4 regions of the Pseudorhodoplanes sp. genome follow, and region 2 is predicted to be linked to each of the others. Evidence: predicted binding sites of a transcription regulator. Region 2 holds the regulator's gene; each other region holds the start of a gene.
What was found. The regulator PhoB, encoded in region 2, activates phosphate uptake and scavenging genes when phosphate is short. The targets are predictions, from matches to a motif close to TGTCATNNANCTGTCAT.
Positions count from the first base shown of each region.

Region 1: AC5I5I_RS07205 (esterase-like activity of phytase family protein) is a predicted target of PhoB. The motif match lies at 2,185-2,201, and genes of this name have one in related genera.
Region 3: AC5I5I_RS05955 (choice-of-anchor I family protein) is a predicted target of PhoB. The motif match lies at 5,152-5,168, and genes of this name have one in related genera.
Region 4: AC5I5I_RS13775 (alkaline phosphatase) is a predicted target of PhoB. The motif match lies at 4,120-4,136, and genes of this name have one in related genera.

Region 1 is NZ_JCABZI010000005.1:17,333-25,140, reverse strand. It holds gene AC5I5I_RS07210 (catechol 2,3-dioxygenase) at 1-605, opposite strand, end outside; gene AC5I5I_RS07205 (esterase-like activity of phytase family protein) at 789-2,132, opposite strand; gene AC5I5I_RS07200 (hypothetical protein) at 2,309-2,596, shown strand; gene AC5I5I_RS07195 (DUF938 domain-containing protein) at 2,603-3,280, opposite strand; gene AC5I5I_RS07190 (CopD family protein) at 3,355-3,807, shown strand; gene AC5I5I_RS07185 (glutathione S-transferase family protein) at 3,821-4,453, opposite strand; gene AC5I5I_RS07180 (4-carboxy-4-hydroxy-2-oxoadipate aldolase/oxaloacetate decarboxylase) at 4,457-5,149, opposite strand; gene AC5I5I_RS07175 (PIG-L deacetylase family protein) at 5,167-5,889, opposite strand; gene AC5I5I_RS07170 (tetratricopeptide repeat protein) at 5,968-7,173, opposite strand; gene AC5I5I_RS07165 (hypothetical protein) at 7,221-7,343, shown strand; gene urtA (urea ABC transporter substrate-binding protein) at 7,510-7,808, shown strand, end outside.
Region 2 is NZ_JCABZI010000013.1:196,645-204,452, forward strand. It holds gene AC5I5I_RS19250 (PstS family phosphate ABC transporter substrate-binding protein) at 1-388, shown strand, start outside; gene pstC (phosphate ABC transporter permease subunit PstC) at 494-1,861, shown strand; partial or broken gene AC5I5I_RS19260 (DUF3333 domain-containing protein) at 1,854-2,339, shown strand; partial or broken gene pstA (phosphate ABC transporter permease PstA) at 2,889-3,695, shown strand; gene pstB (phosphate ABC transporter ATP-binding protein PstB) at 3,732-4,541, shown strand; gene phoU (phosphate signaling complex protein PhoU) at 4,567-5,289, shown strand; gene phoB (phosphate regulon transcriptional regulator PhoB) at 5,304-6,020, shown strand; gene AC5I5I_RS19285 (GcrA family cell cycle regulator) at 6,081-6,584, opposite strand; gene AC5I5I_RS19290 (aspartate aminotransferase family protein) at 6,997-7,808, shown strand, end outside.
Region 3 is NZ_JCABZI010000002.1:523,559-531,366, reverse strand. It holds gene AC5I5I_RS05980 (AI-2E family transporter) at 231-1,376, opposite strand; gene AC5I5I_RS05975 (c-type cytochrome) at 1,720-2,574, opposite strand; gene AC5I5I_RS05970 (hypothetical protein) at 2,711-2,953, opposite strand; gene AC5I5I_RS05965 (Bug family tripartite tricarboxylate transporter substrate binding protein) at 3,081-4,085, opposite strand; gene AC5I5I_RS05960 (amidohydrolase family protein) at 4,111-4,980, opposite strand; gene AC5I5I_RS05955 (choice-of-anchor I family protein) at 5,247-7,808, shown strand, end outside.
Region 4 is NZ_JCABZI010000009.1:485,710-493,517, forward strand. It holds gene AC5I5I_RS13750 (OmpA family protein) at 1-452, opposite strand, end outside; gene AC5I5I_RS13755 (hypothetical protein) at 465-1,466, shown strand; gene AC5I5I_RS13760 (OmpA family protein) at 1,693-2,520, opposite strand; gene AC5I5I_RS13765 (hypothetical protein) at 2,626-3,195, shown strand; gene AC5I5I_RS13770 (pyridoxamine 5'-phosphate oxidase family protein) at 3,478-3,954, opposite strand; gene AC5I5I_RS13775 (alkaline phosphatase) at 4,183-5,955, shown strand; gene AC5I5I_RS13780 (OmpA family protein) at 5,985-6,611, opposite strand; partial or broken gene AC5I5I_RS13785 (VOC family protein) at 6,836-7,207, opposite strand; gene AC5I5I_RS13790 (succinate dehydrogenase iron-sulfur subunit) at 7,243-7,808, opposite strand, start outside.

The DNA of each region.
Region 1 (7,808 bases), on a different contig from region 2:
TATGACTTGTTGGTCGCGGTCATCCAGATAGCGGCTTCCGAGCCGTCATTAAGAATGATGGTCTCGGTCAGGCGGAAGCCGAGATAGTCTTCATAGAAAATCCGGTTCGCCTTGATGTCGACAGCCAGCCCGTTCCAGTGGTCGAGCCGCCGAACGTTGCAGCCGCGGGCGGGGAAGCGCTGTGCCTGGTTCTTCAGCGCTGGCTTCTTGTCCGGCGGTGCCTGGTACCATTCGGTCTCGTAATACAACTCAACGACATGGTCATCGGGGTCCTTGCAGACGAAGGTTTTGCCGTGGCCGACATCGCCGTCGGTCCAGCCAATGTCGAAGCCTGAGCCCTTGAGGGCGGCGGCGCGGCGCTCCAGTGCCTGCGGCGAACGGCAGCGATAGGCGACGTGCTTCAGCCCCGAGGTCTTCGATGCCGTCAGTTTCAGGGAATAGAGCTCGTAATCGTCCCATGCGCGCAAATAGACGCTGTCGCCCTTCTCAGCGCTTTGGGTCATCCCCATCACGTTGATGAAGAAATCGCGGCTCTCCTCGAATTTCGGCGTGAGCAATTCGAGGTGGGCAAGGTGGGCAATATCGAGGATGGGCTCTTTGATCATGGACCGTCGCGTCGCCTTGATGTGTTGGATGGCAGCGACGTATCACGCGCGGCGCCGCGCGTCGATCCTAGAAAAATTCGCATGATTCCGGGTGCCTGCGAAGCAGGCGATCCCGGAATCAGAGCTGGTATGCGAGCCGGTTCCGGGTCCGGCGTTTGCACGCCGGACCGGGAACGGCGCCGATTACTTCGCCTTGAGGAAGTCCGTGACCTTAAGCAGCACGAACTCGTTGTCATCGGCTTTGTTGGGATCGCGGCTCGATGAGAAGGGCAGGTTGTTGTCGTTGCCCACCACGATGTGGTCGCCATCGACGATGTCGACATTCTCGATGGTGAAGAACGGGAAGGTCAGCACGCCATCATTGAGAGGCTTGCGCGCCTTCTTGTCCGGATCGGCGATCTTCATCAGGTCGATATGTGCGATCTTGCGCACAGGGGCGTTCGCATTCGCGTCGGTCATCTCGATCTTGTAGATGCGCTTGAACTTGGCGATCTGGTCGAAGCAGTTTTCCGCCTTGGCACCTGCGGGACAGGCCTTGTCGGCGGTGCCCTCGTGATCGTCGCGTTCGATGACCAGCGCCTGTGTCGGGCTGATCATGTTGAAGTCTCCGATCGCAAGGCCGTTCTCCTCCAGCACGTATTTCCAATGCCGGCCGGTCCACTTCTCTCCGGCGACGTCGAACTCGAGCACGCGCAGGTATTCCCTGCCGTCGGCGGTCTTTTCCCAATCTTTCTTCTCGGCGTCCCAGGCCGGGCCTTCGAGCATGGCGTAGAGGAAACGGCCGTCCGGCGAGGCCGCCATGCCCTCATAGCCCTTGGACCGGCGGATAGTGAATGCGGTGGCGCCACCGGGCACGGCCGGCGACATCACGGCATAATGGTCCGGCGAGCGTGCCGCCTTGCCGTCGATCATGGTCTCGAACACGGCTTCGACCTTCCCGTTCCTGTCCGTGCGGATCAGGTAGGGGCCGAATTCCTCCGCGATCCAGAATTTGTCGCCAATCGGCTGAAAGCTTTCGAGGTCGAGATCCGCGCCGGTGAGATAGCGCTTCGCGGTGCCCTCGTGCACGATCCGGAACGGCAGCTTCTTGTCTGGATCATGCAGGAAAATTGTAGCGAGACGGTCGGCTGTGCCCTTGTCCCAGTTCATACGATACTGATTGAGAAACAGCATGGCGTCGGGCGAATTTGCCTTGCTGCCAAAGCCGTTGTCGGTCAGCACCCAGAAGGTCCCATCGGGCATGCGCTTTATTCCGGAGCTTCCCTGCACCGGCTGTCCGTCGAATGGAAGCTTCACGCCGGTTGGCCGGCCGCGCGAGCGGCCTTCCACGGTGCCGATCGCCTCGACGCGCTTTCCCGTTGTGAATTTGCCGGACACCTTCAGATCGTCGGGGGCATCGGCCGGAGCCGGAATGAAGGTCGCTGCCGGTATCACGACATGGCCTGCGAGGACCGCCGGTTGCGACTGGGCGAATGCCGCATTGACAAGCGTAACGGTCAGAAGCGCTGAAAGTGTTGCTGCGCGCATGGATGGTTCTCCTGTTGCGCTGCAGTAATTTGTCCGAACTCGTGTCGTATCGGTGAAGGCTGCATGACACTTCTCTGACAATGCACCTTTCACTGCGCTTCGACTCACGCAGGCGTGAGCGGAGTCGTGCTTCTGACACGGTCTCGACATTGTGGCGACGCGCAACGCGGCTACTCATGCGTGGCGCAAACGATGCGGTGGCGTTTGCGATGATCGATATCGGTTGCGAGGAGGGTGCGGCGGTGAATTATCTCAAGTCGGCAGTGGGTGCGCTCGCGATCATGGCTTCGGCTGGTATGATTGCGGATTTCGACGTCTCGGTCTGGGACAACGACATTTATGTCACGGTCTGGTCGGCTGACGATCAGGCAGACAGCAAGCTGCGCAAGGATGTCGCAGCCATGTTGCCCGGAATCGATGAGAGCCGCGTTTTCGTCAACCGCGACGGTGTCATCGCCGTCTAGCGGCGCTTATCGTTCGCGTCGTTCGAACACCAGCAGCATGTTGTTCGCCGGCATCGGCTCGATTTCCGCCAGCAGCAAGCCATGTTCGTGCGCGACCGCCTGAATGTCGGCGATGTCGCGCACGCCCCATTCCGGATTGCGGGCGCGCAATGACGCATCGAACGCCTCGTTGCCGGGTGCGGTGTGTTGCCCGTCCTGCTTGAACGGACCGTAGATGAACAAGAGCCCGCCGGGATGCAGGCGCTGCGAGGCGCCCCACATCAGCCCGCGCGTGGTGCGCCAGGACGAGATGTGAAGCACATTGGCGCAGAATATTGCCGTCAAATCGCTGAGGGTTCCGGAATCGGCCTCGCTCAGCCCCCAGTCCAGGGCGCCGAGATCGAGCCGGCGGGCCGCTTCGACATTCTGCGCCTGCGCATGCTGTCGCCAGGCGTCGATACTCCTGAGATTGCGCTCGTCATAGTCGGTCGGCCACCAGAGCAGGTGAGGCGACACTTTCGCGAACTCGATCACATGCTGGCCTGAGCCGCTCCCGACCTCCAGAACGTTTCCCTGCCTGTCCTTCAGATAGCCCGCGAGTTCCGCCCAGATCGGCGCGCAATTGCGATGGAAGGCCGGCGCGTCGAGGCGCAGATCGCCTTCGGCAATCGGGTCGATTGGGTTCTGGGAGGGGCCGCGGGTCATGGTCGTCTGTTTGTAGACATTCCAGGCAGCATCACATAGTCCCTTGAGGAAGATTGCAATGGAGTCGACCCGGCATGATGATCCTGTTTCTGGCCGCGCATATTCTGGCCGCGTTATTCTGGGTCGGCGGGATGGCTTTTGCCTATACGATGCTGCGCCCGGCCGCAGGTGCGCTGGAGGGGCCGGCGCGCCTGACGCTCTGGCGCGATGTCTTCGCCCGGTTCCTGCCCTGGGTGGCGGTCTCGATCGTCGCCCTGCTCATCAGCGGCTATGCGATGATGTTCATGGCTTATGGCGGCTTCCGCGCGCCGCTTTACATCCACATCATGCAGGGCACCGGCATCCTGATGATGCTGCTCTATCTGCATCTGTATTTTGCGCCGTGGCGACGCCTGCAAAAATTCGTTCAGGCGGCCGACTGGCCGAATGCCGGCAAGCAGCTCGCGATGATCCGCAAGCTGGTCGCGATCAATCTTGTGCTCGGCGTGATCACGGTGCTGGTCGGATCGACCGGCCGGATCTGGTGACGGCGCAGCGGCGTCAGGCGGCGGCAGCCGGTTGTTGCCGTGACAGCGCGCGTTGCACCGCCGGCCGCGCTTCCATGCGGCGAAAGTGATCCTGCACTTTCGGAAAACGCGCGATATCGACGCCGTCGCCCTCCAGCCATCGGGCGATTGTGAACAGATACGGGTCGCAAATGGTGTAGTCGCCGCCCATCACCCAGGGTCCGGCGAACATCTCATGTTCGATGAGTTCGAAGCAGTCGCCGACCGATTGCGGCACTTTCTTCTTCATCGCCTCGATCGCCGCTTCGTCGTCGGCCCATCGTGAGCCGCGCAGCCTGTGCGCATGCGCGACATGGACTGTCGCGCACATATAGCTGTTGAACGCCTGCACCTCGGCAAAAGCGAACGCGTCATCGATCGGGGCCAGGCGCGCGGCTGGAAAGGACTGCGCAATGAAAGCCAGGATCGCGGGCGTTTCGGTCAGGATGCCCCTTTCGGTGACAAGGGCAGGGACCCGGCCCTTCGGGTTGATGGCGAGATAGTCCGGCTTGCGCTGCTCACCGCCGGCGAAATCCACGAAAACCGGCTCGTAATCCGCGCCAGCCTCTTCAAGCGCGATGTGCGACGCCAGTGCGCAGGTGTTCGGCGCATAATAGAGCGACAGCATCGCTCAGGCGTCTTCCGGATTGTCGACATAGACGAGGCCCGCCTTCGCCAGCGGCTCGCGCATGTTGTACATGTCGAGGCCAAGGATGCCGGATGCGAGTTTGTCGCGCTTGGCGACTTCGTCTGCCTCGCGCTTCTGCGCTTTTTCCGCGACCTCGGGCGCAAGCTTGCGCGGGATCACAACGACACCGTCGTCATCGGCGACGATGGCATCGCCGGGGATCACGTTGACGCCGGCGCAGACCACGGAAATATTGACCGCCCCGAGCGTCGCCTTAACGGTGCCCTTGGCGGAGATCGCCTTAGACCAGACCGGAAAGCCCATCTCTTTCAGCACCGCGACGTCGCGGCAGCCGGCGTCGATGATGAGCCCCTGAACGCCCCGCGCCTTGGCGGACGTTGCAAGCAAATCGCCGAACATGCCGTCGGTATTGTCGGCGGTGCAGCCGACCACCAGCACGTCGCCTGGCTTGCATTGCTCGATTGCGACATGGATCATCCAGTTGTCGCCGGGCTGCGCCATGATGGTCACGGCGGGACCGCAGATCGACGCGCCCGGCCAGATCGGCCGTATGTAAGGCTTCATCAGGCCGGAGCGGCCCAGCGCTTCATGCGATGTCGATACGCCGAGGCCTGCGAGAATCTTGCAGGCGGCGGCATCGGCGCGCTGAATGTTGCGGACGACGACGGGTTTCATGCCGATACCTCCTGCGTTCAGCCGAGCGTGTCGGTGACGACGCGCGGGAACAGCGTCTGGTAGGCCTCGCCATAGGTCATCGGAATGCCGGTGTTACGGGAGCCCTGGATGCCGCGATTGAGCGCCACGCGCTCGTAATAATGCCAGAGGTGCTTCTGCGCCGCGAGGATCTGGAAGGCCTTGTACTTGGTCTCCCAGACGTCATCGATCTTGAGGATGAGATCCGGCTTGAAGTCGCATTGCTCGGGCTGATGCGGCTCGAACAGATAAACCGGCGGCGCGGAATACTGATACTTGGCGCCGGGCTTGTGGCCCATCGCCTGCGCGACCACCCGGGTCTCCTGCGCGAAATGGGCAGCATTGGGATGGTCGAAATTGTACGGGTCCGCCAGCGCATGGGTGAGCACGAAAGCCGGGTTGGTCTCCCGGTAGATGTCGACCATCCGGTCGAAATGCGCGTCCGTCAGACGCAGCGGATAATCGCCGGCGTCGAAAAACTCGATCTCGGCGCCCAACAGGGCGGCGGCGCGCTCGGCCTCGTCCTTGCGGCCGGCCTTGACCGATTCCAGCGTGGCGCCGGCTTCCTTCCACGCGAACTGGCTCTCGCCGCGCTCGCCGAAGCTCATGCAGACGATCTTCATGCGATAGCCCAGCTTGGCGTGGTGCGCGATCGCGCCGCCCGCACGCCAGACGAAATCGCCCGGATGGGCAGTGACGACGAGTCCGGTTTTCTGGGCCATTGGTTCACTCTCCGGCATTCAAATGCGCGCCGGATTTGCAACATCCAAGGCGCAGATACAAGCCTCCGCTGTACCGAATTACTTCGCCTTCTGCTTGATCGCCTCGGCGCGCTTGTTGAGCGCTTCGGCCTCCGCATAGCGGCCGAGCGTCCGGTACAGCTCCGCAAGATTATGCATCGTGTTGACCAGTTGCGGGTTGTTCGACCCGAAAGCCTTTTCACGCAGCGCCAGCGCGCGCGTGGCGAGCGGCTCGGCGTCCGCGGGCCGGCCCATCTCCTGATACAGTACCGCGAGATTGTTCAGCGCCGTCGCCACGCCGGGATGCTCGGGGCCGAGCGCTTTCTCGTACATGGCGAGAACGCGCCGGAAGAACGGCTCGGAATCGGCGTGGCGCCCCTGATCGCGATAGAACCCGGCCATGGTGTTGAGCGTCTGCGCCACCGCCGGATGGTCCGGCCCATAGGCCTTTTCGCGGATGACCAGCGTGCGTTTGAATACCGGCTCGACCTCATCGATGCGCCCCTGCATCCAGTAGAGCATCGCAAGCTCTTGCAGCGCGTTGGCAATATCGGGGTATTCGGTCCCGCGCGACTTCTCGTCGATCGCGATGGCGCGCTTGAACATCGGCTCGGCTTCGGCGAGCCGTCCCGTCGTCCGATAAAGCTCTCCCAGCGTGACCAGGGAGGCTGCGACATGAGGATGGCTAGGGCCGAATGCCTTTTCTTGGATCGCGAGCGCGCGGAGGTAGAGCGGCTCGGCGTCGCGCTGGCGTCCCGTCTCCCGGTAGATCGAGCCAAGATTGCTTGCGGTCGCCGCGAGCGCGGGATGATCCGGGCCGTAAACCTTCTCGTTGATCGAAAGCGCGCGCTTGTAGAGGAGTTCGGCCTCCTCGTTGCGGCCGCTTGCGCGGTACAGCGCCGCCAGGTTCTCGGCCGACATGGCGACCTGCGCATGCTCCGCTCCCAGCGCCCGTTGCCGGATCGTCATCGCTCGCAGATAGGAGGTCTCGGCCTCCTTTGGGCGTCCGAGTTGCTGTTGGAGCACGCCGAGATAATTGTGCGCCGCCGCGACATCGAGGTGATCCGGGCCGTTCTGCTCTTCGAGCAGCGGCAGCGCCTTCTGCGCCAGTGGCAGTGCTTCGGCCGCATTGCCGGAATTGTAGAGTTCGATCGCCTGCCGGAGCAGGGCGGCGGCATCTGCCGGCGCCTGCGCCAACGCCGGCAGTGGACCGGCGATGGCCAGCAACAGGGACAGTGTCAGAACACGCGCGTTCCGCTTCAGCATGGGACCTCTTTGCGCCGGAGCCTGTGTTCATAACACCGGTGACCTGCATGCTGGTCGAAAACTGTTGCGCCGAAATTCGCGGTTCCGTGCCTGCTCATTTGACGGGCACTGCACTGGCAGCGGAGAGGTTGGCTGATTTTGATGAAATATTAGGCAACCAGAATGTTTGATGATCACTCCGCCCCTGCTGCCTAATTTGAGGGCGTGAAGTGGCGGAAGTTTCCTTGCTGACTCAAGGTCTTGGACCAGTTCCGGAAATTGGCACGGCCTTTGCGACCTCTGCTGCGGCGCGGGATGCCGGGTCATCTGGCGTGCGCGTGAAGCAGAGGAAACAACATGATTCATTCTCTACGTGCGGTCGCTCCGCGACCGATAGCCCGCCGCTGGCTTTTGGCCGGGGCCACGGGCCTCGCGCTGTCACTGGCAGCCGCATTGCCCGCCAAGGCGCAGGACACCATCAAGGTCGGCATCCTTCATTCGCTCTCGGGCACGATGGCGATCAGCGAGACCACGCTGAAAGATGTCATGCTGATGCTGATCGAGGAGCAGAACAAGAAGGGCGGTTTGCTCGGCAAGAAGCTCGAGGCGGTGGTCGTCGACCCGGCTTCGAACTGGCCCCTGTTCGCCGAAAAGGC
Region 2 (7,808 bases):
GGAAGCCGGCGAAAACGACAACCTGATCGTTGCCAAGCTCGATCAGAACAAGAACGCATTCGGCGTGTTCGGCTTCTCGTTCCTTGAAGAGAACTCGGCCAAGCTGCGCGGCGTGCCGCTGAATGGCGTCGTTCCGGAATTCGACACCATCACCGCCGACAAGTATCCGGGTTCGCGCCGCATGTTCGTCTACCTCAAAAAGGCGCACGTTGGCGTCGTGCCTGGTATCGATAAGTTTGCGGCCGAGTACGTTTCGCCCAAGGCTCTGGGTGAAGATGGCTATCTGGCCAAGAAGGGCCTCGTCACGCTGCCAAAGGCGGAAGCCGATGCGGTACGCAAGGCCATCATAGAGATGAAACCCGTCTCTCTCGATGCGCTCGGTTCCTGACAAAACGTGACAGGGGCGGTCGCCATGCGCGACCGCCCTCTCTCTTCAGGCGGCCGAAAGAAGTCCGCCGATACCATCTGTTTTGTCTGTTGAAGGGTTGAGGCGATGACGTCGCTGTATTTCCTGGGCTTGGCCGTACTGGTCGTCGTCGGATATCTGTTCGGCCGGTCGCGCGCCGCGACTGCCGAACGATCAGCCTCGCTGCATTCGCGCCCCTCTTATCACGGCTCGTTTGTCGTCATCAGCATTCTGATCCCGATGTTGCTGATCCTGGTGGTCGCAGTGCCGATCGCCGACCGCATTGTGAACACGCAGGCGATCAGCGCGCTCGATCCGGCATTGCTCGACGACGATCTGAAGCGCGGCGCCGCTTTGCGCGACATCATCGCGGTGGCATCCGGCCGCTATTCCGGCCAGCCGAGCGTGGCGCTGAAGAACGCAGCAGACGTTTATGCGTCGCTTCGTTCATGGACCAATACCATCATCGTCGGCGGCGGCTGGATTTTTGGTTTGCTGGGTCTTGCCTATGGCCTGCGTATGCTGTCGGTTCAGTTCCGCGCCCGCAACCATGTCGAGACCATCGTCAAATATGTGCTGCTGGCCGCCGCCTGCGTCGCGGTGCTGACCACCATCGGCATCGTGTTCTCGGTGCTGTTCGAGACCGTGCGCTTCTTCCAGAAGGTTTCGCCGCTCGATTTCATATTCGGGACGCAATGGTCTCCGCAGACCGCGATCCGGGCCGACCAGGCCGGCTCGTCCGGCGCCTTCGGCATTATTCCGCTGGTCACCGGCACGCTTCTGATTACGTTCATCGCGATGCTGATCGCCGGGCCGATCGGCTTGTTTGCCGCGATCTACATGGCGGAATACGCCACGCCGCGGTTCCGGGCCTGGGCGAAGCCGCTCCTCGAAATCCTGGCCGGCATCCCGACCGTGGTGCTCGGTTTCTTTGCCGCGCTCAGCCTGGCGCCCTGGGTGCGCACCGCGGGCGAAGCGCTCGGCCTCAATGTCGCCTCCGAAAGCGCGCTCGCCGCGGGCATCGTGATGGGCATGATGATCATCCCGTTCGTGTCGTCGCTGTCGGATGACGTCATCAACGCGGTGCCGCAATCGCTCCGCGACGGCTCCTATGGGATGGGCGCAACCCACTCCGAAACCATCAAGAAGGTCGTGCTGCCGGCGGCGCTGCCCGGTATCGTCTCGGCATTCATGCTGGCAATCAGCCGCGCGGTCGGCGAAACCATGATCGTGGTGATGGCTGCCGGGCTCGCCGCCAATCTTACGTTCAACCCGCTGGAGGCGGTCACCACCTTCACGGTGCAGATCAAGACCATTCTGGTGGGCGACCAGGAATTTGAAAGTGCAAAGACGCTTGCCGCCTTCGCGCTCGGTTTCGTCCTGTTCTTCTTCACGCTGACGCTCAACGTCATCGCGATGCAGATCGTAAAACGGTATCGGGAACAATATGACTGACACCAGCCTTCCGGGCGTCCGCTCGATCGACCTTGGAACCGACGCTGCTCGCGCGCGCATCAAGGCCCGCTATCGCGCCGAGAGCCGCTTCCGGTTCTATGGTCTCGCCGCGATCGGCATAACGGCTCTCTTTCTGGTCGTGGTGCTGACCGACATCGTGATCAAAGGCTACCCGGCATTCACGCAGAATGTGATGATGATGAAGATCACCGTCGATGCGGCGGAGATCGACCCCAAGGGCTCGCGCAATCCGGCCGATATCAGGGCGGGCGACTTTCAGGCACTGGTGCGCAACGCATTGCGTGCCGAGTTTCCCGATGCAAAGGATCGAATCCAGCGCCGCCAGCTGGATGGTCTCCTGTCATCTGGCGCCGCCGATTATCTGAGGGAACGCGTTGTTGCGGATCCCGCGTTGATCGGTCAAACGATCACCGTTCCGGTGCTGATGTCATCGGACGCTGACCTTTACTTCAAGGGAATCGGGACCCGGATTGCCAGGACGCCCGGGGTCGGGACGGCCACACCCAGCGCTACAAACGGCGAGATCGAAATCACTTCCACGTCCAGCGACTTCGCCAACACGCTTGCGCTGGTGAAGCAAGGTCTGACCACCCGTGCCCGCGCCGAGCAGTCGGAGGCGGAGCGGCTGCAGGGTTTGTCGAACCGCGCCGTCGCGCGCAAGGCGGAACTGGAAACCACGCTTGCAGCCGCGAGGGCATCGAACGACGCCGGTCGCATCGGAACGCTTGAGGGACAGATCGCCGCAGCGGCCGACGAGGCGACGTCTCTCGGAAGCCGCGCCAAGGAATTGCTCGATAGTGTTGCAGAGATGCGCGCCCGCTATTCGAACGCATCCGCACCGGAAACGCTAAACGAGCGTCTTCCGAGCCTTTTGGTCGCCATCAATGGCGGCGTCGTGAAAGTCGCGGAGGTCAGTTCGGGATCCATCAAGGGCGAGGCTGTCATTCCGCTGACGTCCGCCAACCCGGCGACTCCGAAAAGCTGGCAGGTCGTGATTTATGAGACGCCCGAGGCGAGCCGCCGGGTTAACGATCGCGTCGTCACTTGGCTCGAGAGCCTGAAGGCGAAAGGCGTTATCGAGAGCCGCTTCAACTGGCGCTTCTTTACTGCGGGCGACAGCCGCGAGCCGGAACTGGCTGGTATTCGCGGTGCGCTGGTGGGCTCCCTGCTCACGCTCGCTGTAACCCTCGTGCTGTGTCTCCCAATCGGTGTCGCTGGCGCCATCTATCTCGAAGAATTTGCCCCCAAGAACCGGATCACTGAAGTCATCGAGGTCAACATCAATAACCTCGCGGCGGTTCCGTCGATCGTGTTCGGTCTGCTGGGCTTGGCGATGTTCCTGAATTTCTTCGGACTCCCGCGATCGGCGCCGCTCGTCGGTGGACTGGTGCTGGCACTGCTCGTATTGCCGACTATCATCATCGCCTCGCGTGCCGCGCTCAAGGCGGTTCCGCCCTCGATCAAGGAGGCGGCGCTGGGTGTCGGCGCCTCGCAACAGCAGGCGATCTTCCACCACATCCTGCCACTGGCGATGCCCGGAATAATGACCGGCACGATCATCGGCATGGCGCACGCGCTCGGCGAGACGGCGCCGCTCTTGATGATCGGCATGGTCGCCTTCATCGTCGAGCCTGCAACGAGCATTGTCGACGCCGCGACTGTGTTGCCGGTCCAGATCTATCTCTGGTCGGATCTGCCGGAAGTCGGTTTCCAGGCGCGAACGGCAGCCGCGATCATGGTGCTGCTGGCGTTCTTGTTCCTTATGAACGGGACCGCAATTCTCTTGCGCAAACGCTTCGAGCGGCGCTGGTAAGTCATTGGGAGTTAGGAGATGCTGGCTATGGACGCAATGGTTCAACCCGCCGCCTCGGCCGCTGCGATCGATATCGCCGGTACGCAGGCCAAGCCCAAGGTCACGGCGCGGAACGTCAACGTCTATTACGGCGACAAGCACGCCCTGAAAGACGTCAACGTGGATATCCCGGCGCGGTCGGTGATGGCTTTCATCGGCCCGTCCGGCTGCGGCAAGTCGACCTTCCTTCGCTGCATCAACCGGATGAACGACACCATCCCGGTTGCGCGGGTGACCGGCAAGATCGATATCGACGACCTCGATATTTACGACAAGTCGCTGGACGTCGTACAACTGCGCGCGCGTGTCGGCATGGTGTTCCAAAAGCCCAATCCATTCCCGAAATCGATCTACGAAAACGTCGCCTATGGTCCGCGCATCCACGGGATCGCTCGTTCGAAATCCGAACTCGACGAGATCGTGACATCCAGCCTGAAGCGCGCCGGGCTATGGGAAGAGGTCAAGGATCGTCTGGACGATTCCGGTACCAGCCTGTCAGGCGGCCAGCAGCAGCGGCTGTGCATCGCGCGGGCGATTGCGGTCGGTCCTGAAGTGATTCTGATGGACGAACCATGCTCCGCGCTCGATCCGATCGCGACCGCTCGCATCGAGGAACTGATCGATGAGTTGCGGCGGAATTTCACCATCATCATCGTGACGCACTCGATGCAGCAGGCAGCCCGCGTGTCGCAGCGGACCGCGTTTTTCCATCTCGGCATTCTTGTCGAGGAGGGCCCGACCGAGACCGTCTTCACGACGCCGGGCGATCGCCGCACCCAGGATTACATCACCGGCCGCTTCGGCTGACCGGCTGCAGACAAGGACCAAGACAATGGCTGACCACATCGCCAAGGCGTTCGACGTCGATCTGCAGGAGCTCAACCGCATGGTTGCGGAAATGGGCGGCCTTGCCGAGAAGGAGATCGCGGACGCAGTGCAGGCGCTGACCCGCCGCGACATCGATCTCGCAAACAAGCTGATCGCAGCCGATGCCCAGATCGACGCGCTGCAGCGGGAGATCGAGGAGCGCGCGATCCTGACGATTGCGCGCCGCCAGCCGATGGCCATCGACCTTCGTGAAGTGGTGAGCGCCTTGCGGGTCGCCAACGAAATCGAACGCATCGGCGATCTCGCCAAGAATATCGGCAAGCGCGCACTCGACCTCGAGGGTGAATATCCGTCGCTGAAGCTCATCCGCGGCGTCGACCATATGGGGTCTCTGGTGTTGACCCAGCTCAAACGCGTGCTGGACGCCTATGCCGCCCGCGACGTCGACGAGGCCATGGATGTGTGGAAGCGTGACGAGGAAATCGACGCCATGTGCGTCTCGCTGTTCCGCGAATTGCTCACCTACATGATGGAAGACCCGCGCAACATCACGTTCTGTATCCATCTCCTGTTCTCGGCAAAAAATATCGAGCGGATGGGCGACCATGCCACCAACATCGCCGAGACCGTCTATTACATGATCAAGGGCGAGCCGATCACTTCCGAACGCCCGAAGGCCGATACCACCAGCTTTGCGCCATTGGCGGCGCAGGCGGCGCAGGGATGAACGGAAGCAGCGACATGAACGCTCAGACCGCGCGCATCCTGATCGTTGAGGACGAGGAGCCGTTGTCGCTGCTGCTGCGATACAACCTCGAGACCGAAGGATACGACGTCGAGACCGTCGCGCGCGGTGACGATGCCGATACCAGGCTGCGCGAGAGCACGCCCGATCTCGTCGTGCTCGACTGGATGTTGCCCGGACTGTCCGGCATCGAACTCTGCCGGCGGCTGCGGGCGCGGCCCGAGACCAAGTCGCTGCCGATCATCATGCTGACCGCGCGCGGCGAGGAGAGCGAGCGCGTGCGCGGGCTTTCGACCGGCGCCGACGATTATATCGTCAAGCCGTTCTCGGTCCCGGAACTGGTGGCACGGATCCGGGCGCTGCTGCGGCGATCCCGGCCGGAGCGGCTGGCCGACGTGTTGACGCTGGGCGAAATCGAACTCGATCGCGTCAAGAAGCGGGTCTCCCGCGCCGGCCGCGACGTAGAGCTCGGGCCGACCGAGTTCCGGCTTCTGGAATTTCTGATGGAGCGCCCCGGCCGCGTGTTTACCCGGGAACAATTGCTCGATGGCGTGTGGGGCAGTGAGGTCTATATCGACGAGCGTACCGTCGATGTGCATGTCGGGCGGCTGCGCAAGGCTCTCAACCGTGGCCGCGACGGGGATCCGATCCGCACCGTGCGCGGCTCCGGTTATGCGATCGACGATCGCTTCGGGCGCGCGGACCTCACCTGATCTGACCTTGTCCGACTTGGTCTGGTCGATCCGGTCGCCGCGGCGCCCTGCGCGAGCGCGTCAGCGCCCGCCTGCCGAGCGCTTGTCCCGCCGCGCCGCCGGCGGCTGATAAGCGATACGCGAGTGGTAGGCGCAATAGGGCAGACCATTAACGGACGGACCGCCGCAGAAATAGAATTCCGACGTCGCCGGGTCGCCGATCGGCCATTTGCAGGTCTGCTCGTTCAGTTCCAGAAGCGTGCGGCGCTGTCCGATCGGCACGACATTCTCGACCTGGGCCGGTTCGACGTCCATCTCGTAGTCATAGGCGAAGGCCTGGGCCAGCGCGGTATTGCCGCGAACGGCGGGACGAGACACCCGTAACATATGGGTCGCCCTCGGCTTTCGCTGCCGCGGCGCGCTGGACGACGGCGCCTTGGTGCGGCCGGAGAGCCCCAGACGATGCACCTTGCCGATGACCGCGTTGCGGGTGATCCCGCCCAGTTCGGCCGCGATCTGGGAGGCCGAGAGGCCGTCGGACCAGAGCTTCTTGAGCTGCTCGACCCGTTCGTCGGTCCACGTCATGGGTTTCTCCTTGTTGCCCCGCGGAGGGGAATACCGTCCGCAGAATCCTTTCCCGTCGCCGGACAGCCTGAGGCTGCCAGCGGGACGCCACACACGCAGATGTACTTACTTGCCTGTCCGCCGCACGAGATGTCGTATCTGACAGGGGCGACACTACACAATCGCTGGACTCGCCCGCAAGAGTCCGCCCCCCCTGCGCACCCATCGTCGCTGTGGAGAGCGCAAGGTTTTCCCCGCCTTATTCGAAGCGCTGCGGCATCGCGTGGCCGGGCGGTTCGGTTGACAGCCTACGGCCCGCCCCTAGAATGCCGGTTGCAGTGCCGCCCGCGGGGGCGGCACATTTCGTTTAGGCTCCGGCATTGTCTGCTGATGCTCTGACATTGCCGGTCCAGTTTCTGCCGGATGTTCTGCCGTGGTCTCCAATCTTCTGCCGACTTATAACCGCGCCGACCTTGCCTTCGAGCGGGGCGAGGGCGCCTGGCTGACCGCGACCAATGGCGAGCGCTATCTCGACTTCGGATCGGGCGTTGCGGTCAACGTGCTGGGTCACGCGCATCCGGTGCTGGTCGAGGCGCTGACCGACCAGGCGCAGAAAGTCTGGCACGTCTCCAACCTGTTCCGGATTCCGGAAGCGGAGCGCCTGGCACAGCGGCTGTGCGCCGCAAGCTTCGCGGACCTCGTCTTCTTCTGCAATTCCGGCGCCGAGGCGATGGAATGTGCGATCAAGACCGCGCGCAAATATCACGCCGTCTCCGGTCATCCCGAGCGCGTCGACATCATTACCTATGAAGGCGCCTTCCACGGCCGCACGCTGGCGACGCTCGCTGCCGGCGGGCAGCCGAAATATCTCGAAGGCTTCGGCCCTGTGGCCGGCGGCTTCATCCAGGTGCCGTTCGCCGATCTCGAAGCGACGAAGAAGGCGATCTCCGACACCACCGCCGCGATCCTGATCGAGCCGATCCAGGGCGAGGGCGGTGTGCGCGTGGTGCCGCCGGAATTCCTGCGCCAACTGCGCAAGCTGTGTGACGAGCACGGCCTGATGCTGGTGTTCGACGAGGTGCAAACCGGCATCGGCCGCACCGGCGAATTGTTCGGATACATGCACGCGGGGATCGCGCCCGACATCATGGCGCTGGCCAAGGCGCTCGGCGGCGGCTTTCCGATCGGCGCCTGCCTTGCGACTGCGGAAGCCGGCCAGGGCATGACCGCCGGCACCCATGGCTC
Region 3 (7,808 bases), on a different contig from region 2:
GGCCTCCGCTGCACGACGCACGTCTTGCGCCTTACAACGGCCACCGCATCCCGCCCCGCGTCTCATGACGCTGATCAGACGCCCCTTGGACGAGGCGGGATATGAAGACTATATTCCTAAAAGCATAGAAAGTCAAGTGGTGTTAAGACAGCACAGCAGCGTCCGCATGCGGACGGAGTTGTAGTGCCGAGGGGCGGTTTTTCACGCCCGCGCCCTCAATCAGAACAGGTTCATCTCGCGGTTGGTATTGCAGGAGGCGGGCCGGGCTTCGCGTCCGGTTTGTCGTCGTCGGCTTCGTCGTCGGGCTGGTTCTCGGTCGAGAGGAAATCCGAAATCGTCGTCAGTCCGTCGATATGGCTGCAGAAGATCTTGACCGCCACCATCAGCGGGACTGCGAACAGCATGCCGACTACGCCCCATAACCAGCCCCAGAAGGCGATCCCGAGGAACAGCGTCACCGGGTTGAGCGCCAGCCGCCGTCCGACCAGGACCGGCGTCACCACCTGGCCCTCGATGGTGGTCAGCGCAAGATAGGCAAGCGGGGCGAGCAGCGCGTGCGACAACGTCGGCAAGGTTCCGAGCGCAATGGTCCCCACCAGCGCAACCCCGACCAGTGAACCGATATAGGGGATGAAATTCAGCACGCCCGCGAGGACGCCCCAGAGGATTGGATTGGGAATTCCGATGAGCCAGAGCGCCAGGCCGACGCAGATGCCAAGTCCGGCATTGATGAGCGTGATGGTGCCGAGATAGCGCGACAATTCGCGCTCGATATCGAGCGCGATGCCGAGGGCTTTTTTCTTGTCGCCGAATGTCGGCATCGCGCGCACGATCTTGGCGTAGAACAGATCGCCCGACGACAACAGGAACAGCAGCAGCACCAGCGCAAAGATCCCGCGCGCGGCCGCGTCCGGCGCATTCGCCGCGACCGATGATAACAGTCCCGGCTGCGCCACCTCGACCTTTTGCACCTCGGTCGGACTGGGCGTGTCCTGCTTGCCAAGATTTTCGATCTTTTCGGTGACAGCCTGGATATGCTCGCTGGTGGTCCTGAAATCGATCAGCTTCACTTCGATTTCGTTGGCGATCCGTGGAAGATCGGTCAGAAGCGCGCTGAGCGGCGCACTCAGAAAGTAGAACCCAAGTCCGGCGGCTGCGAGCACCCACAGGACCAGCCCGAGTGCGGTGAGAAACTCAGGCACGCGGCGTCGCGCCAGATAGCGCACGACAGGCCGCAGGATCAGCGCCAGCATGAACGCGAACAGCACCGGCAGAAGGAAAGCTCTCGCATATCCCAGCGCGCCGATCAGCGCCAACAGGAACAGGCCGATAACGGCCCATCCGTATGAGACGTGACTGCGCTGGGATACGTCCACATTAGCCTCGCCGCCGGCAGGGAGGCTATTCGGCGCCGATTGAGATGGCCGGTCGCTCACAGCTCGATCGGAAGGCGTCGCATGTCCGCGCAGCGACCGCTACCGGAGCCCGAAAAACGCCAGCACGGCGAGTACGACCACCACCAGTCCGACCAGATAAATGATATTGTTCATGGTACCGCTCCTTGGGTTTCAATCGGTCAACAAAGCCCTCCCTCTCGAAAAGTTCCCTCGTCGCACATGCGGTGGTTTGCGGGATCAGACGCCGCAGCAAAATCTGCGGCGATCCTGCGCTCGGTGCGCGAAACGGTGTCGTGTTGCGGCGTATCGCTCGCGTGAGCGCTTAACGCGCGGACTTGCGATCCGCCTGATGCGCGAGATAGGCGATCACCGCATCGATCTCGCGGTCGCTCATCTGGTCTTCGGCAAAGCCCGGCATGATCTGGCCCGGCCAGCTGCGCACCGCTTTCGGATCGCGGATCAGCGCGTGCAATCCGGCATGCGTCATATAGGCGGTGGGATTCATCGGCCGGTTGAGGTCGGGGCCGACATCGCTGGAGCCTGCGCCGTCGAGCATATGGCAGGGCAGGCACTGGGTGATGAACAGCGTTTGCCCGGCGCGCGCGTCATGCGCTGCCGGCAAGGCGGGATCGACGGCAAGCCGCGGCCAGCGCGCCAGCGGCGACAACTGGCTTTCAAGCCTGGCGAGCTGATAGGGCCATTGCTCGCTGCTGATGGTGTTGGCAATCGGGCCGGTCCAGACAACGTAGAACGGCCCCGCACTCGATGGCTTGCCGGGAAGCGGCGGCCACGGCGCGCCAGGCGGTTCGATCGCGAGCCAGGCGATCGGCTTTGCCGGATCGGTGTTCATCACCAGATCGAGCGGGAGGTGCGCGGCGAAGCCGTCGACTGCGACGGATTCGATGACGCTGCCCTCCGGCGCGCGAAACGGCGCGAGCAATGCGGCCAGCGGGATCGCGCGAAACCGCATCGGCTGTCCGTATGCAATGTCGGCGGCGATATCGACGTCGGTTAGGTCCGGCCGCGCCAGCAGCGCATCGCGCGAGAATGTGCGGGTCTCATCGCCGATGATGACGGTGAGCACCGGGTTTGCGGCGGCGTTCGGCGGTCCCGGCGAAAGCATCATTGCGACGACGAATAGGCCTGCGACTCGTCTGGCCCATCGCGGGATGATCATCGGGAGGTCTCGTGGCAGGTGCGCTCGCACGCGATGCTACCGGAAACGGGGCGTCCGGAACAGGCAGCGGTCACTGGCGTCGAGATTCGCATGCCCGCGGCGCGCGGGCAGACCACTTAGGCGATCGGTGTCGCCGTCAAGCCGCCCTGGCGCGGCGAGGCTGAGCCGCCACCGCGCGCCGGCGCGCTGCGTCGGCGAAATGCGCGTCGAGATCGGCATCGGCGCGGCCGAACCGCCAGCCGCGGACCCGCTCGTCCCAGTCCAGCGCGCAATGCTCGCAGCGGCCGTCATGCAGCCGGAGCTCGGCGATGGTGAGTTCAACGCCGCAGCCATCCATGGCCACGACACCGGTGCAGACAAATCGGCCAGCATTTTTCATGGCGAAACCCGATGCCCAAAACGAATCACTTCACGGTTTTGAGTCTAACCGGAATTGTGAACGAAAAGGGTACGGCTTCGCCTTTTTCCCCGAGCGGCTGGCGACGGGTTCCGCCGTCTTCGGAACGCTACTCCTCGATCCTGAAGCCGGTCGATTTCACCACCGGCGTCCATTTGTCGATGTCGGCGCGCAGCCGCTTGACGAATTCGGCCTGCGAGCCGCCGGCCGGGATATAGGCGAGTTGCGTCAGCCGATCGCGGATCGCGGGCGCGGTCAGCGCCTTGCTGATCGCGGCATTGAGCTGCTCGACGATCGGCATCGGCGTGCCGGCCGGGACGAACATGCCGAACCAGTCTTCGACCACGATCCCGGCGGCGCCCTGTTCGGCGAAGGTCGGCACATCGGGGAGATATTTCGAGCGATCCTTGCCGCTGACCGCGACCGCACGCAGCTTGCCGCCCTGGATATGCGGCAGCGAGTCCGTCACGGTGGTGACGGCGACCGCGACCTGTCCGCTCAGCGCGTCCTGCAGCATCGGTGGCGCGCCGCGATAGGGGATATGGGTGAGGTCGAGCTTGGCGTGATCGGCCAGCATCGCGCCGATGAAATGCATCGGCGAGCCGGCGCTGCCATGGGCGTAGGATCCTTTCGACGGGTTCGCCTTGTACCAGGCGATCAGGTCGGCCAGCGTCTTGACGTCCTGCGGCACCGCGCCGGTGACGATCAGCGAGAATTCCAGCGTGACCAGCGGCGCGACCGGGACGAAGTCCTTGATCGGATCGTAGTTCAGTTTCGAGAAGATCAGCGGATAGAGCGTCATCATCGCCGCCGGCGTCACCAGGATGGTGGTGCCGTCCGGCGCGCTGGCTTTCGCCCGTTCGATGGCAATGCGGCCGCCGGCGCCGGAGATATTTTCAACGATCGCGGTGATGCCGAGATCGGCGCGCATTTGTTCGGCGACAAGCCGCGCCACCATGTCGACAGAGCCGCCGGCGGGAAAGCCGACCAGGAAACGGACCGGCTTCGACTTGTCGATCGTCTGCGCGAACAGCGCCGAGGTGCCGACAAGCGGGGCGGTGAGTGCGCCTGCGATTGTGAGAAGAGCTTCGCGGCGATTGATCTCGCGATTCATGGTGCGTCCTCAGTGTTTCTTGTTCTCAGAATCCGTAAAGCCCGGCCGGATTGTCGACCAGGATGCGCTTACGTTTTGCTTCATCGGCGCCGATGCGCGGCAGCCAGTCGAGCAACTCGTGCGATTGCGGCATGTTGCCGTCCCAGCAACCGACATGCGGCCAGTCGCTCGCCCACAGCAGACGCTCAGGGACTTCGGCCACCAGCGCCTGGCCGAACGGGATCAACGCCGGCCACGGAAAAATCTCGCGGGTGGAACGATGCATCGCGGACAGCTTCAGGAACGCGCGGCCCGATGACAGCAATGCGAGCAGCTCGCTAAAGCCGTCCTGATCGATGCCGCGCGCCGGGTCCCAACAATGCCCGGCCAGATGGTCGAGCACCACCGGCACCGCCAGCGTGGTGCTGGTGCGCGCGATCAGCCGCAATTCGTCGAGGCTCGAAGGCCAGATCGCGATATGCCAGCCGAGATCGGCGACGCGTTTCCCGGCGTTTTTCAGCGTGTCCTCGGTGACGTCATAGCCGAAGGCATGAGAGAGCCGGATCCCGCGGATGCCCTGCGCGTGGAATTGTCTGAGATCGGCATCCGTCATCGACGGCGTCAGCATGATGGTGCCGCGCGCTGCGTCGCCGATCTCGCGGATCGCATCGAGCGTGACCCGCAGATCGGTGCCATGCGCGGAGACATGCGCGATCACCGCGCGTTCCAGCCCCATAATGCGCAGCATGTCGAGAAAGACAGGGAGTGGGGCTTCCGGCGCGGTATAGGCGCGCTGCTCCGCCAGCGGATAGCGGTCATAGGGGCCCATGACATGGACGTGGCAGTCGGTGGCGCCCGCGGGCATTTCGAATGACGGCGCGGTGGCGCTCGGCGCCCCGGGACATGGCTTGGTCAAGCGTTCCTCATATTTCGCTATGGCGAAAATATTATCGTTATAGTGAAACCATATAAATCACGTCGCGCGCGGTCAATCCTTTGCCGGTTTAGTCGCCGCAGCGTCACACGCATCGCGTCGCCTTGCGTCTCGCGCGCGGAGCTTTGGACGGAATCCGTCCCTTCATCGTCAAGTCATCGCTCTGTCATTGCGCGGCTCTCATATCCGCGCCGCTGGCGGGCAGGGGGCCCGTCGGCCGCCTTGCGTCAGGCCAATGGGGAGCGCGCATGTCCATCCAGATCGACGGCATCACAATTCAGAACAACGCCGATTCAACGTTAGCGGGCTCGCTGACGACTCCCACAGGGACGAACGCGCTCAACGTCACATCGATCGGCGCCTATGCCAGCGGCCTCGGCGAGGAAACTGCAGAAGTCGTGGTCTACGACAAGACGCAGCAAAAGCTGTTCGTGATGGCGAATTTCGAGGATGCCGGGACCCCAGGCGACGACGGTCTCGTCCAAATTGTAGATTTCTCCAATCCGGCCGCGCCGACGCTGCTGGGTAATATCGACGTCGACGCCGTCGTCCCCGATTTCGGCGGCATCAACTCGCTGGCCGTGTCGAACAACGTGCTGGCGGTTGCGGTCGAAAACGCGGTCAAGAGCGACAATGGATTCGTCGCGTTCTTCGACGCCACCACCGGCGATCTGCTCAACATCGTCGAGGTCGGTGCGCTGCCGGACATGCTGGTGTTCACTGCCGACGGCCAGAAGCTGCTGGTCGCCAACGAGGGCGAGCGCGATACCGACACTGGTATCGATGCCCCGGGCTCGGTGTCGCTGATCGACCTGTCGGCGGGCGTGGCAAACGCCTCGGTCTCAACCACGGGCTTTGCGGCGTTCGACGGACAGGAAGCGGCGTTGCGCGCGCAGGGCGTGCGCATCACGCCCGGCAAGGACGCCTCGGTCGATCTCGAACCGGAATACATCACGATCTCGAAGGACGGCACCACGGCTTTCGTCACGCTGCAAAAAGCCAACACCGTCGCGCAATTCGATATCACCGGCACCACGCCGTTGCTGGAGCGCTTCGTGCCGCTCGGCTATGTCGACCACGCCATTGCCGGTAACGAAGGCGATTATTCCGATCGCGACGGCGCCGGCTCCGGCGGTTCGAGCCTTGGCGCGATCCAGCCAAGCCTGGCCCCGATCAAGGGCATCCTGATGCCGGATGCGATCGCCACATGGACGATCGGCGGCACCACCTATTTTGCCACCGCGAACGAGGGCGATGCCCGCAGCGACGACAGCGACATCGCGCGCCTGTCGACCCGTGATCTGAACAACGATGTGTTCGGTGCGAACGAGGCGTTACTCAAGCACGAGGATTTGGCGGGGCGCCTCAACGTCTCGACCATCGATGGCGATACGGACGGCAATCCCGCCAACGGCCTCGAGGAAATTTATGCCTTCGGCGGCCGCGGCTTCACCATCTTCAAGCAGGAATCCGACGGCGACGTCGTCAAGGTGTTCGAAAGCGGCGGCGAATTCGAAAAGATCATCGCCGAGCAATATCCGACGCTGTTCAACAACAACCAGACCGGTGACGCCTCGACCTTCGATGCGCGCTCCGACGACAAGGCAGGCGAGCCGGAAGGCATCACCGTCGCCAATCTCGGTGGACGCTTCTACGCCTTCGTTGCGCTGGAGCGGCAGGGCGGCGTGATGGTGTATGACGTCACCAATCCCGACAGCGCGGAATTCACCACGTACCTGCCGTCGTCCACGGTCCACCTTGGACCGGAAACCGTGCAGTTCATCGAGGCGGTCGACAGCCCGAACGGCAAGGCGCTGCTGCTGACCACGAACGAGATCTCAGGGACAGTCGAAGTGTTCGAGATCGAGCCGCAGCGCTACACGCTGCAGCTGCTGCATTTCGCCGACGCCGAGGCTGGACTTCTGGCCTCGACGACCGCGCCCAATCTCGCTGCGCTGGTCGATGCGTTCGACGACGATTTCTCCAACACCCTCATTCTCGCAGGCGGCGACAACTTCCTGCCGGGACCGTTCCTCGCGGCCGGTACCGATCCGAGCGTGGCCGCAGCGATCAATGCCACCACCGGTTCGACCATCGGCAGCACGGTGCCGATCGGCGCGGCCGACATCGCGATCCACAACATCATCGGGGTCGAAGCCTCGACCATCGGCAATCACGAATTCGACCTCGGCTCGAATGCGTTCGCCGCGACCTTCACGCCCGGCAGCGGCTGGGTCGGCGCCGCCTTCCCGTACATGTCCGCCAACCTCGATTTCTCCGGCGACAGCGCGTTGAACCCGCGCTTCACCAACACGCTTGACGGCGCCGGCAATCCGACCGCGACGGATGTCGCGGAAGCAAGCACGCTGAAGGGCCGGATCGCGCCCGCGACCGTGATCGAGAAGGGTGGCGAGAAAATCGGTCTCGTGGCCGCGACCACGCAGATTCTGGAGGCGATCTCGTCGCCCTCCGGCACCGAGGTGAAGGGCTTCCCGACCGGCCCCGGCGCCAATGGTGAAACAGACGACATGGACCTTCTGGCGGCGCAGCTGCAGCCGATCATCGACGAGCTGATCGCCGAGGGCATCAACAAGATCATCCTGATGGCGCATCTGCAGCAGATCGGCAACGAGCAGTTGCTCGCGTCCAAGCTGCGCGGGGTCGATATCATTCTCGCGGCCGGCTCCAATACCCGGCTCGGCGATGATGACGACGAAGCGGTGGCCTTCCCCGGCCATGACGATGTGTTCCAGGGCGACTATCCGCTGACCGTCACCGATCTCGACGGCAAGACCACGATGATCGTCAAC
Region 4 (7,808 bases), on a different contig from region 2:
ACCGCATCGGTGTGGCCTTCGATCAGGAACACCTCGTCCGGGTTCTGGGCAATCGCGCGCTTGATGCCCTCGGCGATTGGCGCGAGCCGGTTATACTGGTCCGGAGAAATCTCCCACGATCCCGTATCGAAGGTGATGGTGTCGAGATCGATCCGCGGCATGCGATCGCGCACCTCCGGGCTGTAGCGGATTTCGTCGAGCGTATAGGCGCGGGGCAGCGCCTCGACCGGCGGTGCCATCAGCGCGCCGTAGATATATTCCGGCGGCGCGTATTCGGCCTCTACGATGTAGCGTTCGCGGGGGATCGCCAGCGCTCCGAGGGCAAGTGCAGGCAGAGCCACATAGAACGAGTCATAGCGGCGCCCGCCGCGCGGACGGTTGTCGATGATAACGACTTCCCGGCCGTTGACGTAGCGCGAGCGCCGGATCAGCCGCCCGTCCGGTCCGGTCACCGTAACGAAACGTTGGCCGTTGGGGCCGACCACAACGGTGCGGGTCTCGTTGCCGAAGCGCTGCACGTTGACGTCGCGGCCGGTGCGGCGGAAGCGATCGTTCTCATCGCGGCGGATGAACGTGCGGTTACCGTCGCGAACGATGGTCCGGTTGCCTTCCTGAATGATGGTGCGATTTCCGTCGCGGGTAACGCGGCGCTCACCGCGCACATCGTCGATCCTGCGCACGTTGTCGCGGTCGCGACGATCCTGGCGAGAATCCTGCCGCTGATCGTTCTGATTGCGGTCGCGCCCCTGCTGACGGTCTTGTTGACGGTCCTGCTGATCCTGCTGCCGCCCGCGGCGATCCTCGCGCTGCTTCTGCTCTTCCTGCCGCCTCTGATCCTGGCGCTGCTGTTGTTGCTGCTGACGCTGCTGCTGCTCCTGCTGGCGGCGCTGCTGCTGCTCCTGCTGCTGTTTTTGCCTATCCTGCTGCCTCTGATCCTGGCGTTGCTGTTGCTGCTGCCGTTGCTGGTCCTGGCGCTGCTGACGCTGTTGCTGCTCCTGCTGGCGCCGCTGCTGATTGTCCTGCTGCCGCTGTTGTTGGTCCTGCCGCCGCTGATCCTGGCGTTGCTGCTGTTGCTGCTGCCGCTGCTGCTGACGTTGCTGTTGCTCCTGCTGGCGCTGCTGGTTTTGGCCGCCGCCCATCCCGCCGCCGCCGCCGCCGCCCATGCCGCCGCCTCCACCACCTCCGCCGCCGCCGCCGCCCATGCCGCCGCCTCCACCACCTCCGCCGCCTTGGCCTTGTTGGCGACCACCACCGCCGCCGCCACCGCCGCCGCCACCGCCGCCACCCATGCCGCCTTGCTGCTGGCCACCGCCGCCCATGCCGCCCATGCCACCGCCCTGGCCGCCACCACCCATGCCGCCCATGCCGCCCTGGTCTTGCTGGGCGCGGGCAGAGAAGTTTCCGTCAAAGTTCGAAACGGACATGAAGGCATAAGCGGACAGGATCGCCGCTCCGATCAGGAGTAGGCTCTTCGGTTGCATATCGGACTCGCTGGTTAGGAGGACGCTTTCCCGGACGTCGAAGGCTGCGCGCTGCCGGGTACGGCAATGTGCTGCTGGATACAGATTGCCCTAAATCAGGGTTCGGAAGCAAATACCGGATTGTTCTCCGCGATCCCGTCGCCGCATGGTGGGTCGGAGCCAAAAAATGGCCGGGAGTCCCCGGCCATTTTGCATTCACGTATGTCGCAAGCTATCGCGGCGCCGGCCCGCCCGCTGCCTGACCCTGCTGCAGCAGCGGTGTAATCCGCCGCACGGTCACGCGGCGATTGGCGCGCTCTGCAGCCTGGGTTTGCACCTTGAGCTGCTGCGAACCATAGCCCTGCGTTGCCAGATTTTCCGGCGGTATCTGGAAATGGTCGGTCAGAATGATCGACACCGCTTCCGCCCGGCGATCCGACAGCGACAGGTTGTCGTCGTCATTGCCGGTTGCGTCGGTATGCCCCTCGATCAGGAACACCTCATCGGGGTTGCGCGAGAGCGCCCGCTTGATGCCGTCGGCGATCGGCGCCAGCCGGTCATATTGGTCCGGCGCGATGTCCCACGATCCGAGATCGAAGGTGACGGTATTGAGATCGATCCGCGGCATGCGGTCGCGCAGCTCCGGGCTGTACCGGATCTCGTCGAGGGTATAGGCGCGGGGGACCGCCTCCACCGGCGGGGCCATCAGCGCGTCGTAGATGTATTCCGGCGGCGCACTCTCCGCCTCCACGATATAGCGGTCGCGCGGGATGGCGAGCGACGCGATCGCGAGCGCCGGTAGCGTGACGAAAAATGCATCGGCACGACGACCGCCGCGCGGGCGGTTATCGATGATGATGACCTCGCGATTGTTGACGAAGCGCGAGCGGCGCAGCAGCCGCCCGTTCGCGTCGGTGACGGTGACGATGCGCTCGCCGTTCGGGCCGACCACCACGGTCCGGGTTTCGTTGCCGACGCGCTGGACATTCACATCGCGACCGACGCGGCGGAACCGGTCGGATTCGTCGCGGCGGATGATGGTGCGGGTGCCATCGCGCACGATAGTCCGGTTGCCTTCCTGGATGATGGTCCGGTCGCCCTCCTTGCGCTCGCGGCGTTCGCCGCGAATGTCGTCCAGCCTGCGCGCGTTGTTATCGCGGCCGGATTGACCGCCGCGCTGCTCACCGGACTGACCGCCGCGCTGCTCCTGTTGCTGGCCATTGCGCTGATCCCGAGGTTGATCCCGGCGCTCCTGACCCTGATTGCCCTGATCGCGCGGCTTGTCCTGCGGCTGGTTCTGCGGCTGGTTCTGATCGCGCCTCTGGTCCTGGCGTTGGTCCTGGCGCTGCCCGCGTTCATCGCGGCGCTCCTGCTGCTTCTTCTCCTGCTCGAGACGCTGTTCCTGCCGCCTATGTTGCTGCTGCTTCTGCTGGTCGTCCCTCAGCTCCTGCCGCTGCTCTTTCTGCTGCTGCCGTTGCTGCTTGTCTTCGTTGCGCTGTTCCTGCCGCTGCCGCAATTCCTGGCGTTGCTCGCGGCGCTCCCTGCCCTTGGTATCCTGGTCACGCTGCTCCTGCCGAAGTTCTTGCCGCTGTTGGTTCTGCTGCTGCTCCTGACTACGACGCTCCTGCCGCTGGTCGCGCTTCTGGTCCTGCTTCTGGTCGCGCCGTTGGTCGCCTTTATTTTGCTCCTGGTCCTGTTGCGCCAGAATGAAATTTGCAGACAGGTCGCGCGCTGAACCTGAGTGTCCGAAAGCAACTACGGAAATGGCGGCTCCGGTCAGGAGCAGTCCTTTTAGACGCATCTTGTTCTCGCTTGTTCGAATGAGGAATTTCAGGGCGGGCGCGGCTCACCGCTTCCGCCCTGTCCGTCGGTCGTTTCATTTTATTTGTAGAATGCAACGATGGCGGGGACGTGGCCCTCCGATTAACGTCCGTCAATCGGACCACTCACTTGTGGTTCATTCACGTGCCGCTTGCTTGCAGGCCGCTCGCTTGCGCAGGACACGTACAGACGCGCATCAGCCCATCGCAACCTTCTTGTTATCGCCCATGTCCGGCCGCTTGCCGGTCGCCGCAGCGATCGCCATTTTGACACTGCTGACGACCTTGCCGGGGCCTTCCCAAAATTGCGCATCCTCCGGCGTGACCTTGAGCATGCGAATGTTTGGATCGTCCGGCGAATCCCACCACGCCTTCGCGGGCGTCGACCACAAGTCGCGGATCACGCCGCGGTCGGCTGACACTTCGGCCGGGCCGGAGAGCGACACGAAGCGCTCGCTGCCGGGGTCAGCGAATGCCAGGCACACCTTGGGATATTTGCGGATATCGTCGTCTTTGTGGTGACGCACATCAGTCAGGAAATAGACTGCGTTGTTCTTGCGCCGTACGAAGGCGCCCATCGGGCGGGAGGTGAGTTCGTTGCCGTCCCAGCTCGCCAGCATGCAGATGGAAATCTTCTCCATCAGGTCCCACACACGTTCGGCATCGTCGCTCATGCGGTACTCCTCGGCTGTTCGCTTATTTCAACAGACGTTAACTGCGGGATCGGGCAGACGTTCCCGGGCCGCATCGACGGCGCGCGCTGGTGCTTTGGTATGTACCGGGGAACGGGTCAGGAGGCGGGGCAGATCACGCGCGATCGAAAAAGTTCGGATCGCACCTGCAATATGTCTGTCACGGACCGCTCATAGGTATTTTCGACGGAACCATGAAAGGGTTCAGCCATGCGTAGGCCGATACTGGCGTCAGCAATCCTCGCGATCGCCATCTCCGCATCGTCCGCCCAGACCGTCTATCCGGTCGATCGCGCCGGCATTCTCGCGGGAGCGCGTTTCGACGTGAAGGTCGAGTTCCCGGGCCTCGTTGCGCCTGGCGATACGATGCTGACCGTGAACGGCGCCGACCACGCAGCCATCTTCGGCAAGGCCGCGCAATTCATCGCGCGCGAGGACGGCAAGGAGCAATCCGCGTTGATCCTGCGCGATGTGTCGCTCGACCGGCCGGGCGAATATCTCGTCAAGGTCGCGGCGCCGGGCGTCTCCGGTGAAATTCGCTGGACCGTTTACGACACGCCACCGCGCAAGGCGAAGAACGTCGTGCTGCTGATCGGGGACGGGCTCTCGCTCGCGCACCGGACCGCCGCGCGCCTGCTGTCGAAGGGCATCGCCGAGGGCAAGGCCTTCGGCAAGCTTGCGATGGACGACATGCCACAGATGGCGCTGGTCGCCACCGCCGGCACCGATTCGATCATCACCGATTCCGCAAACTCCGCGAGCGCCTATGCAACCGGACACAAGACCGCGGCCGGTGCGATGGGCGTCTATGCCGACCGCACGGCGGACCCGTTCGACGACCCTCGCGTCGAGACCCTTGTCAGCCTGGTGAAGCGGCGCAACGCCATGGCGGTAGGGATCGTCACCGATACCGAGATTCAGGATGCGACGCCGGCCGCGATGGTCGCACATACGCGGCGGCGGGGTGCCTACGATCAGATCGTCGCGCAATATTTTGCCGCGCAGCCCGACGTGCTGATGGGCGGCGGACTTGCAAATTTCCTGCCCCAGGGCGCCGAAGGTGCGCGGCGGCGTGATCAGATCGACTATGTCGCGCGGTTCAAGGACGCGGGCTATGCCTTCGCGGCGAACGCGGCCGAGCTGAAGGCGCTGCCGCAGGATACGCGGCGCCTGCTAGGCCTGTTCAATCTGCGCAACATGGACGGCGTGCTGGATCGCAAATTCCTGAAAGCCGGCAGCGTCAGGCGCTTTGCCGATCAACCGGACCTCACCGAGATGACCGCGAAGGCGCTCGATATCCTGTCGCAGAATCCGAACGGCTTCTTCCTGATGGTCGAAGCCGGGATGATCGACAAATACACGCATCTGCTCGACATGGAGCGTGCGGTCTACGACACCATCATGTTCGATAACACGGTGAAGTTGGTGCGCGACTGGTCGAAGGCGCGCGGCGACGACACGTTGATCCTGGTGCTCGCCGACCACGCCCATCCGGTTGCAATCGTCGGCACCATCGATGACGACATGGCCAGCGAACCGAACGTGCCATTACGCGAGCGTGTGCGCGTCTACGGCGCGGCCGGCTTCCCGAATTACGCCGCGCCGGATGAGGAGGGCTACCCCGCTCGCGTCGATGTCAGCCGGAGACTGGCGATGTTCTCTGCGAGCCTGCCGGACCATTACGAAACCTTCCGGCCCAGGCTCGACGATCCGAACCAGCCGACAGTTGCTGGCAAGGTGCCCGGCAGCTTCGAGGCCAACGAGCGCTACAAGAGCATGCCCGGCGCAGTGTTCCGGCTCGGAAACCTGCCGCGGCTCGTCAATTCCAGCGTGCATTCCGGCGAGGACATCATCGTCACCGCGTCCGGTCCGGGCAGCGAGGGCGTCCGCGGCCAGTTGGACAACACGGATGTGTTCCGCGTGATGGCGGAGGCGCTGGGGCTCGGCTCGGCTAGCAGCACGACATCGAAGGCCGCACCATAGGTTTGATCTGCTTTAGCTTCGTAATCACCCTAGCGACAGCTATCGAACACGACTTCCACACGCCGGTTTTTCTGGCGACCTTCCGGATAATCCTTGCCGTCTTCGGTCGTATTGGCTGCGACCGGCTTGGCTTTGCCGTACCCCTTGATCGCGGTGGCTGCCGGAATGGCGCCGCGTTGCGACAGCCAGTCGCGCACAGTCTTGGCCCGCGCTTCGGACAGTTTCTGGTTGTAGCTGTCGGAACCGATCGCATCGGTATGGCCCTCGACCAGCGCCGGCTTGCTGCCGAGCTTCTGGATTTCGGGCAACGCGGCGACAAGCGTTTCTTCCGCATCAATGCGCAGAGCGGCTTTATCGAAATCGAACAGCGCGTCGCCGACCACGCTCAGACGGCGTTCGCATGCGCCGCTCTGGATCGTCTTCACCGCCTGGATACCCTTCGGGACCTGGATGTCGCCCGGGACCTGCCAGGTGCCGCGAGGCACCTGAATCTCGCCCGGTGTCTGAATGGTGCCTTTCGGGACCCGGATCTCGCCCGGTGTCTGGATGGTGCCCTTTGGTGCCTGGATCTGCCCCGGCTGCTGAATGGTGCCTTGGGCGCTTGCCGACATCGCGCTGGCGAGCAGGAGCAAAAGGCTTACGCAAACCTCACGCATGACAAGCCTCCGATTGAAACGGGCGTTCGCGGTCTTCGACGCATGCAAACGCGCATGCGTTCGGATGATTAGACCGGCATGCTTAACGGCGGATTGCGGCGAATCCCGTGGGTGTCAAGGCGCTGCGATCACGGTTGCGCGACCGGAAGCCAAAGCGCGATCAAGCTGCGGCGCCAGGTTTTGCTGCTGGTGAACGCCGATTGCACCGGGGCATCGCCCTCACCGTGATAAACCGCCTCGATATTGTGACCGTCCGGGTCGCGCGCGAAGGCCGCATAATAACTCGGATGATAATGCGCGCGTATGCCGGGCGCGCCGTTGTCGCGACCGCCTGCCGCAAGCGCGGCGGTGTAGAAGGCATCGACGGAGGCACGGTCTTTCGCCGCGAATGCCACATGAAGCGGTTTGTTCAGCGAACCTTCGCCGCCGATCCAAAAATCCGGCTTGCCGCCGATGCCGAAGCCGCAAGCGGAGGCGCCATTATGGTCTTGCTGGACTTCCACGATCAGTGTGTAGCCGAGCGGTGCGAGCGCAGCGGCGTAGAAGGCCTTGGCGCGCGCATAGTCGGAAACAGGAAAGCCGATATGGTCGATCATGAAACCGCATAATCGGGAAGGCTCGCGAGCGGCGGCTAGACCTGCCGCTCGACCATCATCTTCTTGATGTCGGCGATTTCCTTCGCCGGATTGAGGCCTTTCGGACAGGCCTTCGAGCAGTTCAGGATGGTGTGGCAACGATACAGCCGGAACGGATCCTCGACGAAGTCGAGCCGCTCTCCGGTTGCTTCATCGCGCGAATCCTTCAGCCAGCGGCCGGCCTGCAGCAGCGCGGCCGGGCCGAGATAGCGGTCGCCATTCCACCAATAGCTTGGGCAGGATGTGGTGCAGCAGGCGCACAGGATGCACTCGTAAAGCCCGTCGAGCTTCTTGCGGTCGTCCTCGCTCTGGCGCCATTCCTTCTGCGGTGTCGGCGTCTCGGTTTTCAGCCATGGTTCGACCGACGCATATTGCGCATAGAACTGGGTGAGATCGGGCACCAGGTCCTTGATCACCGGCATGTGCGGCAGCGGATAAATTTTCACCGTGCCCTTGATCTCGTCCATGCCGCGCGTGCAGGCGAGCGTGTTGGTGCCGTCGATATTCATCGAGCAAGAGCCGCACACGCCCTCGCGGCATGAGCGCCGGAAGGTCAGCGTGG